DNA from 2 places in the Candidatus Paraluminiphilus aquimaris genome. Region 1 is predicted to be linked to the other one. Evidence: predicted binding sites of a transcription regulator. Region 1 holds the regulator's gene; the other holds the start of a gene.
The links. The regulator sigma-54, encoded in region 1, starts transcription at its own class of promoters, with help from an activator protein. The targets are predictions, from matches to a motif close to TGGCACANNNNTTGCNNT.
Positions count from the first base shown of each region.

Region 2: glnA (glutamate--ammonia ligase) is a predicted target of sigma-54. The motif match lies at 2,427-2,444, and genes of this name have one in related genera.

Region 1 covers NZ_CP036501.1:2,653,328-2,660,722, forward strand. Annotated here, with positions in the region: gene E0F26_RS12175 (KpsF/GutQ family sugar-phosphate isomerase) at 1-643, shown strand, start outside; gene E0F26_RS12180 (KdsC family phosphatase) at 640-1,122, shown strand; gene lptC (LPS export ABC transporter periplasmic protein LptC) at 1,119-1,664, shown strand; gene lptA (lipopolysaccharide transport periplasmic protein LptA) at 1,661-2,200, shown strand; gene lptB (LPS export ABC transporter ATP-binding protein) at 2,193-2,921, shown strand; gene E0F26_RS12200 (RNA polymerase factor sigma-54) at 3,036-4,463, shown strand; gene hpf (ribosome hibernation-promoting factor, HPF/YfiA family) at 4,491-4,778, shown strand; gene rapZ (RNase adapter RapZ) at 4,897-5,754, shown strand; gene mgtE (magnesium transporter) at 5,842-7,191, shown strand; gene yjgA (ribosome biogenesis factor YjgA) at 7,208-7,395, shown strand, end outside.
Region 2 covers NZ_CP036501.1:752,291-759,685, forward strand. Annotated here, with positions in the region: gene glnL (nitrogen regulation protein NR(II)) at 1-275, opposite strand, end outside; gene E0F26_RS03435 (DUF4124 domain-containing protein) at 286-813, opposite strand; gene glnA (glutamate--ammonia ligase) at 936-2,342, opposite strand; gene typA (translational GTPase TypA) at 2,740-4,557, shown strand; gene E0F26_RS03450 (GNAT family N-acetyltransferase) at 4,564-5,022, opposite strand; gene parC (DNA topoisomerase IV subunit A) at 5,130-7,379, shown strand; gene E0F26_RS03460 (hypothetical protein) at 7,395-7,395, opposite strand, start outside.

The DNA of each region.
Region 1 (7,395 bases):
TCCGATGCTTAAGCGCCTAGGGATACCCATTATTGCCATGACCGGAAACCCCGACTCACTCCTGGCAACCGCTGCAGACATTCACTTGAATATAAGTGTCGATGAAGAAGCGTGCCCGCATGATCTTGCACCCACCGCAAGTACCACAGCCAATCTCGTCATGGGCGACGCTTTGGCTGTCGCGCTACTTGAGCACAAGGGTTTCACAGCAGAAGATTTTGCCTTTACTCACCCGGGTGGGGCGCTAGGGCGTCGGCTTTTAACTCGCGTCTCAGACCTTCAAGTTACCGGGGCTGACATTCCTCAGGTTGCTCCGTCAACATCCTTAGCGGATGCGCTGATGGTTATCTCGGCTAAGGGGTTAGGAATGTCCACCGTGACCGATGATAACAATGCGCTACTCGGTATCTTCACGGATGGCGACTTGAGACGGGTACTTGAGCAAGGTCACGACTTAAATAAGACCGAGGTCGGTAGTGTCATGTCACACGGTGCAAAGACAATCGACTCAGATGCACTTGCGGCTGAGGCGGTTAAACGCATGGAATCAGACGGAATCAGCGCACTCGTGGTCACGGATAAAACGGGCGCCGTGACGGGCGTGATCCATCTCCTCGCGCTGTTAAGGGCCGGTATCGTATGAGCGAAAGTAGCCCGATAAAACTTTTGGTTCTGGATGTTGACGGCGTGATGACCGACGGCAAAGTCACCTACACGAGTGATGGCCAGGAACTCAAGTCGTTTAATATTAAAGATGGTGTAGGAATAAAACGCGTGCAACAAGCGGGCATTCAAACCGCCATTATTACCGGTCGGGTATCGCCCATGGTGGCGCGAAGAGCCACAGAGCTTGGTATTCATCATGTGATTCAGGGCCGTGAAGACAAGCTGACCGCGCTCAAAGAACTCCTTCGGTCAGTGGCAATTGAGCTTCACGAAGTGGCCTACATGGGCGACGACTTACCGGACATTGATGCTATTGCCAGCACAGGAATGGGTGCTTGCCCCAAAAACGCCGTCCCGGCAGTTGTCTCCAAAGCAGATTGGGTCGCATCACTTAATGGGGGCGAAGGCTGCGTTCGCGAATTCTGTGATTATCTACTCGGTGATGTCACCCCGTGAAATGGAGTATTAGCGGCGCTCTGCTTGGCGTCATGGCCGTCTTGCTGATTTTTGCGCGTCTCGAAAACGAAGCCCCAACGAGTTTGGAGGCGCGAAAGTTGATCTCCACGGAGCTGAATAATTTAGAACTTATTCGCTACGATACTTCGGGCCGCAAACTAGAGACAAGCCATGCCGACCACGCAGTCCAACTTGAAGGGGATTCACAGATGTTGATGGGCGGTCTTCACGTTGAACGCGAGGACGAGCAAGGGGTGCGCTGGCAACTAGAGGCACCGCGCGGACTTTCGAGATTAAGCGATGACACCCTTACGCTTACAGGCGGCGTAATTGTAACCCGGGGAGCCGACGTCACGCTTGAGACCGACGAGCTCACCATTGATGCAAACACCCATCTCGCGTCATCATCGTCTCAAGCGAGCATAATTAGCGCGAGAGGTATAACAACCGGCTCTCAACTGCAGATTGATTTTCGCGGCGGAACCGCAAAGTTGCGGGGGGATGTCGCGTCCAGCTTTAGTAAAGGAACCAGCGAAAAGTGAATTGTGAGTATCCCCTAGGGACCAGATTAATCAGCGTCTTGCTGGCGATACTGCTGGCCACCAGCGCAATCGGCTCCTTCGCAAACGATGCCGATCAACCGATTGAAATATCGGCAGATCAGGTGACACGCGAGGAGCCATCAGGCCTGACAACATACCGCGGTTCCGTAGAGCTTCGCCAAGGCTCGCTTGAGATCAAGTCAGAGCGGTTGGTCTTTTCATTTGATGACAAAGGCGCGTCGATCATTACCGCCACGGGCACGCCTGCAACGCTGAAGCAAACCCCGAGTGACCGTGAGACGCCGATCAACGCGCAAGCCAATGCCATCGAATATCAAGAGACAAAAGACCGCATTCGCCTAATTGGTGAGGCGCGAATACTTCAAGACGGTGCGGTGATAGAGGGCAGCACAATAGAGTACATTGTTAGTTCGCAGCGTGTCATCGCCGCGGGATCGCCCAGTGGAAAAAAGCCTCAACGCGTGAAAGTAACCATCCCACCGAACTCGCTTAGGGAGAATCCAGGTCGTGACTGAGGTTCTCACTGCAAAGGGTCTGGCCAAGTCATATCGTGGCCGCCGTGTCGTTAACGGTATGTCAATGTCGGTAAACGCCGGCGAGATTATTGGACTCCTAGGACCCAATGGCGCAGGAAAAACCACTTGCTTCTACCTCATGGTCGGCTTGGTTGCGACCGATGAGGGGCGCATCACACTCTGTGGTGAAGATGTCACTGCGCTGCCCATTCATCTAAGAGCAAGACAGGGTTTGGGCTACCTCCCTCAAGAGGCCTCAATTTTCCGTCGACTTTCCGTCGAAGACAACCTGATGGCCATTATCGAAACCCGAGATGACTTAACGGTGACCGAACAACAAAACCTTTGTGACGAGCTTCTTCACGAGTTTCACATCACGCATCTTCGATCATCACTTGGTCAAAGTTTGTCGGGAGGTGAGCGGCGTCGAGTGGAGATCGCCCGCGCACTCGCAACGGACCCAAAGGTCATATTATTAGATGAGCCATTCGCCGGTGTAGACCCCATATCCATATCGGACATAAAAGCAATTATCACCCACCTTCGAGACCGGGGGATCGGGGTATTAATCACAGACCACAACGTCCGCGAAACACTCGACATCTGCGAGCGGGCCTACATAGTTAGTGAGGGAAGTGTGATTGCTGAGGGCGACGCACAAAGCATTCTCGACAATGCGAACGTCCGTAAAGTATACCTCGGCCAGGACTTTCGGCTGTAAGTTCTCGCTGCGTACAACGAACATAGCAATGTAAGCAAAAGGTAGGCCAAGCGGTTTGCCTTTGTTGAAATGAAAGCGCTAAACTGTCTATCCAATGGCTTCTCAAAGAGATTCATGAAGCAAGCTCTGCAGTTAAAGCTCGGTCAACAACTAACGCTGACACCTCAGCTGCAGCAAGCTATTAAGCTCCTTCAACTCAGCACACTCGATCTTCAGCAAGCCATCACCGAAACGCTTGAGAGCAATCCACTTCTCGACGAAGAGGAGGGTTCCAATGAAGCGCCGCTTGAGACGGATGTTAAAGAGCAAGTCGACTTTTCCGACACCACTTCCGAGGATCTCCCTTCAACCGAGCTTCAAGTAGACGCGGCCTGGGAAGATGTCATGCCCTCTTCCGCACCTGCGGCCACGCAGGGCGCCGGCGGCGAGGATCTGAACTTTGGTGAGCGTGACTCGTCACCCGAAACATTGCAGTCGCACCTACTTTGGCAACTCAATCTCACACGCTTTTCCGAAACAGACCGCGCCATCGCGCTCGCCTTCATCGATGCGGTTGATGATGACGGAAGGCTGACACAAACAGCTGAGCAAATTTTTGAAGGGCTGAACATCGATGAACTAGAGTTTGAAGAGGTAATGGCTGTACTGCACCGTCTTCAACACTTTGAGCCAACCGGTGTTTTCGCGACGGACTTACAAGAGTGTCTCCTCATTCAGCTAAGGCAGATGAGTGAAGAGACGCCGCATCGCGATACTGCCGGTATGATGGTTAGGCGGCACATCGAGCAAATTCCTGTGGCTGAGCCGAAACACTTAGCACGGAGGATGCGGACCACGCCTGAGGACATTATCGGCGCGCTAAATCTAATACGCTCATTGAATCCAACCCCCGGCGCGTCGCTTCAAGCCTCTGCAACTGAATACATTGTTCCCGACGTGTTTGTTAAGCGTGTTGAAGGAAAATGGCGAGTCGAATTAAACCCCGACATAGCGCCAAAACTACGAATCAATCATCACTACGCGGAATTGCTAAACGCGGGAACGAGCTCCGACCGAGATTACGCAAGAAACAACGTTCAAGAAGCAAAATGGTTTATCAAGAGCCTATTGAGCCGAAATGAGACGTTGCTAAAAGTGGCCTCTTCGATTGTGCAGCATCAGCGTGCTTTCCTCGATCACGGGGAAGAAGCAATGCGCCCCTTAATATTGGCGGACATTGCCGGAGAGGTGGACTTACATGAGTCCACTGTCTCTCGGGCAACGACACGCAAGTACATGCATACGCCCCGGGGTATTTATGAGTTGAAATACTTCTTTTCAAGTCATGTTGCCACCACCGAGGGTGGCGAGTGCTCGTCAACTGCAATCAAAGCATTGATCAAACGAATCATTGGCGCAGAGAACTCGCAGAAGCCATTGAGCGATGCAAAGCTGTGCACACTTCTCGCTGATGAAGGCGTAGTGGTGGCACGGCGCACGGTCGCAAAGTACCGAGAACAAATGAATATAGGCCCCTCAAACGAAAGGAAGCGTTATATCTAATTGTTGAACCATTACAGGAGAATCATCATGAGAGTGACTATTAGCGGACACCACGTCGACGTAACAGATGGCTTACGAGAGCATATTTCGAGGAAATTACGACGGGTACAGCGGCACTGTGACAGCATTGACCATATAGAGTTCGTTCTTGTTGTGGAACGCGCTGAACATAAAGCTGAAGCTAATTTACACCTTGCTGGGGCTGACTTTTTTGCTTCGCAGACACTCTCTGATATGTATCCCGCGATAGACTCTGTTATCGAAAAATTAGATCGTCAGGTAACCGATCACAAGAGAAAGCATCGGACCCACTAGCACTAGAAGGTGAGTGTCATCGCGCAAGTTTGGCGCTTAAGCGACCGCTGCGGCGACGGACCGTAGCAGCGAGTTATCAAGGTTTACCGAGTAACGAGGGAAAAACGGCAAACTCGTCATGCACATTATTATCGTAAGTGGCAGCTCCGGATCAGGCAAAAGCTCAGCGTTAAATCAGCTGGAGGACATGGGTTTCTACTGTGTGGATAACCTACCTGTCACGCTCGTTGAATCCCTCATAAAACACTTCGAGGAAGCGCCCTCGTCGGCCTACACAGGCCTTGCCATCTGTATCGATATTCGCACAGAGGATGCGGGCGTTAACGACTTACGCGACTTTTTAAAAGGGCTCAGAGAAAAAAACACTTTCGAGCTCATCTTTTTCGACGCGACCGCGCAAGCTCTGAGTAAACGCTTTAACGAAACCCGGCGCAAACACCCCCTAAGTGAAGACGGCTTACCGCTGACGGATGCCCTCGCTATCGAACGGATCATTCTAGAGCCGCTAATCTCTGCCGCTGATTTGATTATCGACACCTCGGAAATGTCACCCTACAACCAACGCGAAGTGATGCAGCAGCGGTTTGGGAAAGCCCGCTCGGGTATGGCTATCAGCATCGAATCTTTTGGATTCAAAAAAGGCGCGCCGTTAAACGCCGATATTGTGCTCGATATGCGCATGCTAGCCAATCCACATTGGGAGCCCGAGCTCAGAGCGTTTACGGGTCAGGCGCTGCAAGTAAAGCAATTTATTGAGGCGCATCCGGAAACGGATACCGTGGCAAATGATTGTATTAGCATGCTACTCAAGTGGGTTCCGCTTTACCAAAAAAGCCAGCGCGCTTATCTGACGATTGCTGTTGGTTGCACGGGTGGGAAGCACCGGTCGGTGTACATGACAGAGCGAATTGGCGAAGCTCTCTCGCGGCAATTTGAAGGTGTCTCGGTCACTCACAGAGATATGCCTAAAAGCTAGCAAACTCCGGGACTGGTATTTGTTCGCACCACACGCTGCGAAAGCCTCAAGCGATGTTACTCTTGCGCGCAGTCGGGAGGATCTCACATGGTAGATATCAGTGCACAGGCGAGTCCAGCAGTGACGCGTGTCGCTGATGCCCTGCGCTCGGGTGCCCTGCCCGACGTCGCTGCCTACCTTCCCGATATGTCGCCGGGAGATATCGCCTACCTTATTAGCGCCTCACCGCCTGCGACGCGGCATGAGCTATGGTCACTGCTGGACCATGAGCAAGAAGCCGATGTCCTCAACGAACTACCCGATGACATCAGGAACCATTTCCTCGCAGATCTGCAACCGGAAGCCGTCGCGGAAATTATTGTCCAGCTAGACGACGATGACGTTGCGGACATTCTTCATGAGCTGCCGCAAGCGGAAACCGACCTCATTTTAGACTCATTGACGACGGATGATCGTGAGCGATTTGAGACGGCGCTGAGCTACCCCGACGATGTCGCCGGGGGTCTTATGAGTACGGATACGCTTACCATCCGACCCGATCTCACCATGGATGTTGTTCTTCGCTACCTGAGACGGCACACGCGATTACCGGAAAACACGGACAGCCTTATTGTGGTGAGTCGTGAAGACAAATATGTGGGCCTTTTACCGGTTCGCACACTGCTTGTATCGGATCCGTCGGCGTCAGTTCGCGAGATGATGAAGACGGAGCGCGAACCGCTCGACGCAATGACCTCAGCCGATGAGGTGGCACGTCGATTTGAGCGCAATGACTGGATTTCGGCACCGGTAGTTGACCCACAAGGAAAGTTAATCGGTCGTATTACGATCGATGACGTGGTCGACGTGATCCGCGAGCAGGCCGATCACAGTCTGGCTGTAATGGCCGGCTTAGGAGACGGAGACGCCTTCACTCCCGTCCTCCAAACGGCACCTCAGCGCGCTGTTTGGCTGGCGGTCAATTTATTGACCGCTATTTTGGCGGCCTCGGTCATAAGTTTGTTCCAAGCAACCATCGAAAAAGTCGTGGCCCTGGCTGTGTTGATGCCTATCGTCGCGTCCATGGGCGGAATTGCTGGCACCCAAAGTCTTACAGTTCTCATTCGGGCAATGGCGATGGGCCAAATTAATGATCGCACTGAAATTTGGCTGGTTCGCAGAGAAATACTCGTCTCAGCGCTCAATGGTCTTATTTGGGCATTTGTCATGGCACTCGTCACCACCTATTGGTTCGATGACAGCACTCTAGGCCTCATTATCGCCTTTGCAATTATCGTTAATTTACTCACCGCGGGTATTGCTGGAGCCTCGCTACCACTGCTCTTGGAGCGACTCAAGATTGATCCCGCGCTCGCCGGTGGTGTCATCCTCACCACCGTAACCGATGTGGTTGGCTTCTGGGCATTCTTGGGTCTGGCCGCGTATTTTTACGGCTAAGCAAGGGTTAACCAATATGAACGATGATGATTTATGGGACGGGGACGATGCGTTGGCACCCGAGAGTAAGAGTTCTCGGAAGCGCCAAATGCATGCTCTTCAAAATCTCGGTGAGGCGTTGGTCGGTCTGACCAGCACGCAACTCGCAAAGCTCGATTTGGACAACGAGCCCCTATTAGAGGCCATCGAACTCGCGCAACGTAT
Region 2 (7,395 bases), 820 kb from region 1:
CTCACATCGCGACCGGTTTTGAGGCTCAGTTTCAAGTCTCTGCTGACAGCAGGTAAGCGAGTACTAACTACCGCTGTGAGTGTTTCATGCCAGTGTATGGCCGCATCCCCTGCGGCGCTGGCAAGCTCGCCAAATGGCAGACCCACTGCACGAAGCGACGATGTTTCAAGCAGCACTTGTGCGGCCTGATTCAGTGTGTCGACAATGCCGTGCTCGTCAATAAGGACAACGCAAGTTGTCAGCGAGTCTAGATCAAAGCCGGGTGATACATTCATGGGCGCCGACTCATAAGATCGAGGGCCTTAAGACGAAGACAGTGATGGGCTCTGAGACTGCAAGGACTGAGCCGTCTTTTGCAAACCACTTTGCCTCGAGTTTATGGGCTCCGCGGATGACATAGCTCAAGGTCCATTGAAGCGTCGTTTGCGCGTCATCTACTTTTTCACCGTCGAGATAGAGTGCGACAGTTTCACCGTCCCCAAGTTTGGCTGACGCCTTCACCAATACGTCAAAAATACCGGCGCCCATGGGAATCGTTGCATTGTCGGATGGACGGGTGATGCTGAGCTTTCGCTCAGCCATCTCTTCCATGTCTCCGCTCGCTTCTGGCTCAGCAGGTACAACAGAAAGCGCTTGCGCGGTATTGACCTGAGTGGGGAGGTTCATTTCCTCAGCCGCCCCACGCTCTTTAGCTGGCGGCTTGTCGCTGAACGTAACCACGCCGTTGGCGTCGACCGACTTGTAGATTTGCGCGTTTGCAAGGCTTGAAAACGCAAGGATGGTCGCAGCCAAAAGGCACAAGCACTTTTTCATAGAGGACCTCCTTGGGTGGGTTTTTGCACTATATTGGTGCATTTCTGTCTTTGTTACGCGATATCTAGAAATTTAGAGCAAAAAAAAGCCCGCGGTGTACTGCGGGCCCTGCGCTCGCTGTTTTACAGCGAGTAGTACATGTCAAACTCGACGGGGTGAGTGGTCATATTGAGACGCTCCACTTCCTCGCGCTTGAGCTCTAAGTAGCCGTCAATCATGTCGTCAGTGAATACGCCACCGGCTGTCAGGAAGCCACGATCAGCGTCGAGTGCGTCGAGCGCCATTTCAAGCGTTGATGCCACGGTTGGGATCTCAGCCGCTTCTTCTGCCGGTAGATCGTACAGATCTTTGTCGGCTGCCTCTCCAGGGTGAATCTTGTTTTGGATGCCGTCGATACCCGCCATCATCATCGCTGCGAAGCAGAGATAGGGGTTGGCAGTTGGATCACCAAAACGCACCTCGATACGCTTCCCTTTGGGAGAAGGCTCGTAGGGGATTCGGATGGATGCAGAGCGGTTGCGCGCTGAGTATGCAAGCATTACGGGCGCTTCGAAGCCTGGAACAAGTCGCTTGTAGCTGTTAGTTGAGGCGTTGGCGAACGCATTGATTGCGCGAGCGTGCTTGATAATACCGCCGATGTAGTAAAGCGCAGTCTCTGAAAGACCTGCGTAATCGTCTCCAGCAAAGGTGTTCACGCCATCTTTTGAAATGCTCTGGTGTACGTGCATACCGGAACCGTTGTCGCCAACGAGTGGCTTTGGCATGAAGGTCGCCGTTTTTCCGTAAGCGTGCGCAACGTTGTGGACGCAATACTTCAGTATTTGCACTTCGTCGGCTTTCGCTACGAGGGTGTTGAAGCGAATACCGATTTCACACTGACCGGCTGTTCCCACCTCGTGGTGGTGTACTTCCACATCCAAACCCATCTGCTCCATGGCAGAGCACATCGCAGCGCGGATGTCGTGGAGTGAATCGACGGGTGGAACGGGGAAGTAGCCACCTTTGACACCAGGTCGGTGACCTGTGTTGCCTTCATCAAAGCTGTCGTTTGACGCCCAAGCGGCTTCTTCGGAATTAATCGCGTAGCTGGCGCCCTGCATTTCAACTTTGTACTTTACGTCGTCGAATACAAAGAATTCTGGCTCTGGGCCGAAGAAGGCTGTATCGCCGAGGCCTGTGGACGCGAGATACGCTTCAGCACGTTTCGCGACACTGCGTGGGTCACGCTCATAACCTTGCATCGTTGAGGGCTCGACAACGTCACATCGCAAAATGGCGGTCGCATCGTCGGTAAAAGGGTCGATAATCGATGTGCTGTCATCGGGCATGAGGATCATGTCTGACTCGTTGATTCCTTTCCAGCCAGCGATCGACGATCCGTCGAACATCTTGCCGTCTTCGAAAAAGTCTTCGTCGACTTGGCTTGCGGGGATGCTTACGTGCTGCTCTTTACCGCGTGTATCGGTAAAGCGCAGATCTACCCAACGAATATCGTTGTCTTTTATCAAATTGAGCGTGCGCTCTGACATGGATGCCTCCTAAGGACTGTAAAACCCGATCTAATCGGTCTGTGTGTGCGTAACTCAACCGCTTATGCACTTTCGTGAAACATAATAGCAAAGCTTGTGCCACTTCTCGATGTAAAGTGATGGCTGGGTAAGTGTTTGTTTTTCATTGCGAAAGTAAAAATTTAACGTAATGCGGCTGGCAATATAAGCACGAATTTGGTGCGGCAATGCATTAAGCGCACTTATTTGGTGCGTTTAGGGCCTGTTTGGCAGTCTCGCCCTGCGTCGATGGAACAACTTGGCCGCGTTTTTGTTAATGGTTGTGAATCGGCTTTATAAGGGCTTATTCACGGTCTTACCTTGCGCTGCTTGTGGTACAGTCGCGCCCGCTAAAAAACCAACGATAGAGACAACCCTTGTGATTGAGAATCTTCGAAACATTGCGATCATCGCACACGTAGACCACGGTAAAACAACATTGGTCGATTGCCTGCTTCAGCAGTCAGGCACGCTTGATCGAAAAAACCAGGGTGCGGAGCGCATCATGGATTCCAACGATCAAGAGCGCGAGCGCGGTATTACGATCCTTGCGAAGAACACAGCTATTCGTTGGAATGATTACCGCATCAATATTGTCGATACACCCGGGCACGCCGACTTTGGAGGCGAGGTTGAACGCGTATTGTCGATGGTAGATAGCGTGCTACTTATTGTAGATGCGGTTGACGGGCCAATGCCTCAAACCCGCTTCGTGACATCTAAGGCCTTTGAACGGGGTCTCAATCCAATTGTTGTGGTTAACAAAATTGACCGACCCGGGGCACGTCCCGACTGGGTAATTGACCAGGTTTTCGACCTGTTTGATTCCTTGGGGGCGACGGACGAGCAATTGGATTTCCCCATCATGTATGCCTCGGCTTTAAACGGCATTGCCGGTGACGACCCGGAGAGCATGGCTGACGATATGGAGCCTTTGTTTAACATGATCGTTGATCATGTGTCGGCACCTGCGGTGAATTCCGACGGGCCTTTTCAGATGCAGATTTCGGCCTTGGACTACAACAGTTATGTGGGTGTCATTGGGGTTGGTCGAATTACTCGCGGTCAGCTCACGTCTAACACTCAGGTCTCTATTGTCGATCGGGACGCAGGTGCGCGAAGCGGAAAAATCCTTCAGGTTATGGGGTATCACGGTTTAGAACGCGTCGAGGTTGAGACTGCTGAAGCGGGTGACATTGTCTGTGTGACGGGCATCGACGCCCTTAACATTTCGGATACCCTGTGCGATCCGTCCGCGAGTGAGGCGCTCCCGCCGCTCTCGGTTGACGAGCCTACGGTCAGTATGACTTTCCAAGTGAACGACTCTCCGTTTGCGGGTTTAGAGGGCAAGTACGTCACGTCACGGAACATCAGAGAGCGACTGGATAGAGAGCTTATTCACAATGTGGCGTTGCGGGTTGAGCAAGGCGACAGTCCAGATAAGTTTGTCGTGTCAGGTCGAGGCGAGCTTCACCTGTCAGTGCTAATTGAGAGCATGCGTCGCGAAGGCTTCGAGCTTGGGGTATCACGTCCAGAAGTGATTCAGAAAGAAATCGACGGCAAGCTTTGTGAGCCTTACGAGCAGCTCGTTATCGATTGTGAGTCCGAGCACCAAGGCGGTGTTATGGAGGAGCTCGGGCAGCGGCGCGCTGAGATGAAGAACATGGTGCAAGATACGAGTGGTCGTGTGCGACTCGAGTTCATTGTGCCTGCTCGTGGGTTGATTGGGTTTCGCTCCATGTTCATGACGCTCACCTCGGGCAGTGGGATTATGACGCACATATTCGACCACTACGGACCGGTCAGTAAGGCGGAGCTCGCACAGCGCAATAACGGTGTCCTGGTATCCATGGTCAAGGGTAAGACTCTAGCGTATGCACTCTTTACACTTCAGGACCGAGGTCGACTCTTTATTCAGGCAAACGTAGAGGTCTACGAGGGGCAGATCGTTGGTCTCCATAGCCGAAGCAATGACCTCGTTGTGAACCCAACAAAGGCCAAGCAGCTTACAAACGTGAGGGCGTCGGGCACTGATGAAGCGCTGATTCTGACAACCCCCGTGCTTCACACGCTTGAGCAGGCGCTGGAATTTATTGACTCAGACGAGCTTGTGGAAGTGACGCCCGACAGCATCCGCTTGCGCAAGAAGTTGCTGTTAGAGCACGAGCGTAAGCGTGCATCGAGGGCGGCTGCTTAGCCGCCGTTATTGAGTCGTCCCGCTGTAGAGCATCTCGTAATGGGGTATGTCGTCTTCCATGTAGGGGCCGTTCTCGGTCACAAAACCTAGGGCTTCATAGAACTCCTGCAGGTAGGCTTGCCCGCTAATGCGGATGCCCGTATCCCATTTGGACGCACAAAACCCCATGCCGATTTTCATGAGCTCGACGCCGCGTCGTTGACCTCTGAGTTTGCGTGATATGGATACGCGCCCGATTGAGCATTCGTCATAACTCACGCCGGGCGGGACGACTCTGAGTGTTGCGACTAGCTCATCACCCATATGCCCGGTTAGATGCCAGCACTTTAGGTCTTTGTAATCGGGGTCTTGGTAGGGGCACGTTTGCTCCACCACAAATATATCGGCACGCAGCATTAAAACTTCATGCCACGCTGCGGCTGACATTGTGTCGAAATGACGCCAACGCCACTTAATTTCTTCCATGTTAATCGCGCTACTATGAGATAATTCTGAGAAGCGAAGGCTACCACGACTGGGGTCATGCGCTTTTAAATTTCGAACGCTTTGTTTGCAAAGGTAGTAGTCAGTTTATGTCCGATATGTTCAACACGCCCCAAGCAACGGAAACGCTCTCGATAAAAGAGTATGCCGAAAAGGCGTATCTCGATTATTCGATGTACGTGATTCTAGATCGAGCGCTGCCGCATGTCGGCGATGGCTTGAAGCCGGTACAACGACGAATCGTGTATGCGATGAGCGAATTGGGTCTGAAGTCCTCGGCCAAATACAAAAAGTCAGCAAGAACCGTCGGTGATGTCATTGGTAAATTCCACCCGCACGGTGACAGTGCAGCTTATGAGGCAATGGTGTTGATGGCGCAAGACTTCTCTTACCGTCATCCACTCGTGGATGGGCAGGGGAACTGGGGCAGTGCCGATGACCCGAAATCCTTCGCCGCAATGCGCTATACAGAGTCAAAACTCACTAAATACGCTGACGTGCTTCTGGGGGAGTTGGGGCAAGGGACTGTCGACTGGCAACCTAACTTTGATGGCAGTCTGGACGAGCCTGTCGTGCTGCCCGCGCAGGTGCCTAACTTATTGCTCAACGGCACGACCGGTATTGCGGTAGGAATGGCGACCGACATTCCGCCCCATAATCTTCGTGAGGTGGTGAACGCCACAATCCATTTGCTCGATTATCCCGATGCGACGGTCGACGCGCTCTGCGGACACATACAAGCGCCCGACTTCCCTACTGACGCAGAAATTACGACATCGCCCGAGGAGGTGCGCGACATCTATCGCACCGGCCGCGGCAGCATCAAAATGCGTGCCGCATGGCAACGTGAGGACGGGGCGGTCGTCCTTAACGCGCTGCCGTACCAGGTTTCTGGTTCAAAAGTGCTCGAGCAGATTGCCGCTCAAATGCAGGCAAAGAAGCTCCCCATGGTGTCTGACCTTCGAGACGAGTCGGACCATGAGAATCCCACACGGTTGGTGATCGTTCCTCGATCAAATCGCGTCGACCTTGACGCCATGATGAGTCACTTGTTCGCGACAACTGACCTCGAGCGTTCTTACCGCGTGAACCTCAATGTCATCGGTATGAATGGTCGCCCCGGGGTTCGCTCGCTAGACCAGCTTCTGCGTGATTGGGTGCAGTTCAGACGCCAGACAGTTCGCAGGCGCTTGGAATATCGACTCGAGAAAGTGCTAAAGCGACTTCACATTCTAGAGGGCTACCTGGTCGCCTATCTTAATATTGATGAAGTTATCCGCATCATTCGCGAGGAGGATGAACCCAAGGCGGAATTGATGGCGCGCTTCGCGCTCTCTGATATTCAAGCAGACGCCATTCTCGATTTAAAACTGCGTAATCTGGCTAAGCTTGAAGAGATGAAGATTCGTGGGGAGCAGTCTGATCTCAGCGATGAGCGAGACGGCTTGGAAAAGACCTTGAGTAGCAACGCACTCATGACAAAGCTCATTCGCGGCGAGCTTGTCGACATTGCACACGAATACGGAGACGACCGGCGATCGCATCTCGTTCAGGTCGAGGAAGCGAAAGCGTTTTCAGAACTCGAGCTGACCAGTGCCGACCCAATGACCGTCGTTGTCTCTGAAAAAGGCTGGATCAGGGCTGCACGGGGTCATGATATTGATCCCGAGACTCTGAACTATAAGTCAGGCGATGCCTTTAAGTTTGCGGCACTGGGTCGGAGTAATCAGACGACCGTTGTTTTTGACTCGACGGGGCGAGCCTACTCGATTCCAACGCATCAACTCCCTTCCGCTCGGGGTCAAGGTGAACCTTTGACTGGGAGGATCTCACCACCATCAGGTGCTACGTTTGAAGGGTTGATGACAGGTACCGAACATCAAAAGTTTTTACTGGCAAGTGATGCCGGCTACGGCTTTGTTGCGAAATTTAGCGATCTTGTCGCCAAGAATAAAGCAGGCAAAGCGGTGCTCAGCCTACCTAAAGGCGCACAGGTAATGCCGCCAGTTGCTGTACCGGAGCGACAGAATTTGCTGGTGGCAGCGGCAACGACCGAAGGTCGCTTGCTGATATACCCACTAGCGGACCTTCCAGAGCTTGCCAAAGGCAAAGGGAACAAAATTATTGGGATTCCCACGGCGAGAGCCCAGTCGAGGGAGGAGTTGCTTGTTGGACTATTGGTCTTTGGAGACGACGATATTCTCCAGGTCAATTCCGGACGGCAGCACTTAAAACTGCGCTTGTCTGACTTGGAGCACTATCGTGGTGAGCGAGGAAGGCGTGGCAATCGTCTACCCAAGGGATTCCAAAAAGTCAGTGGGTTAGTTATTGCGCAGTAGCAGCAAGATGACCGAT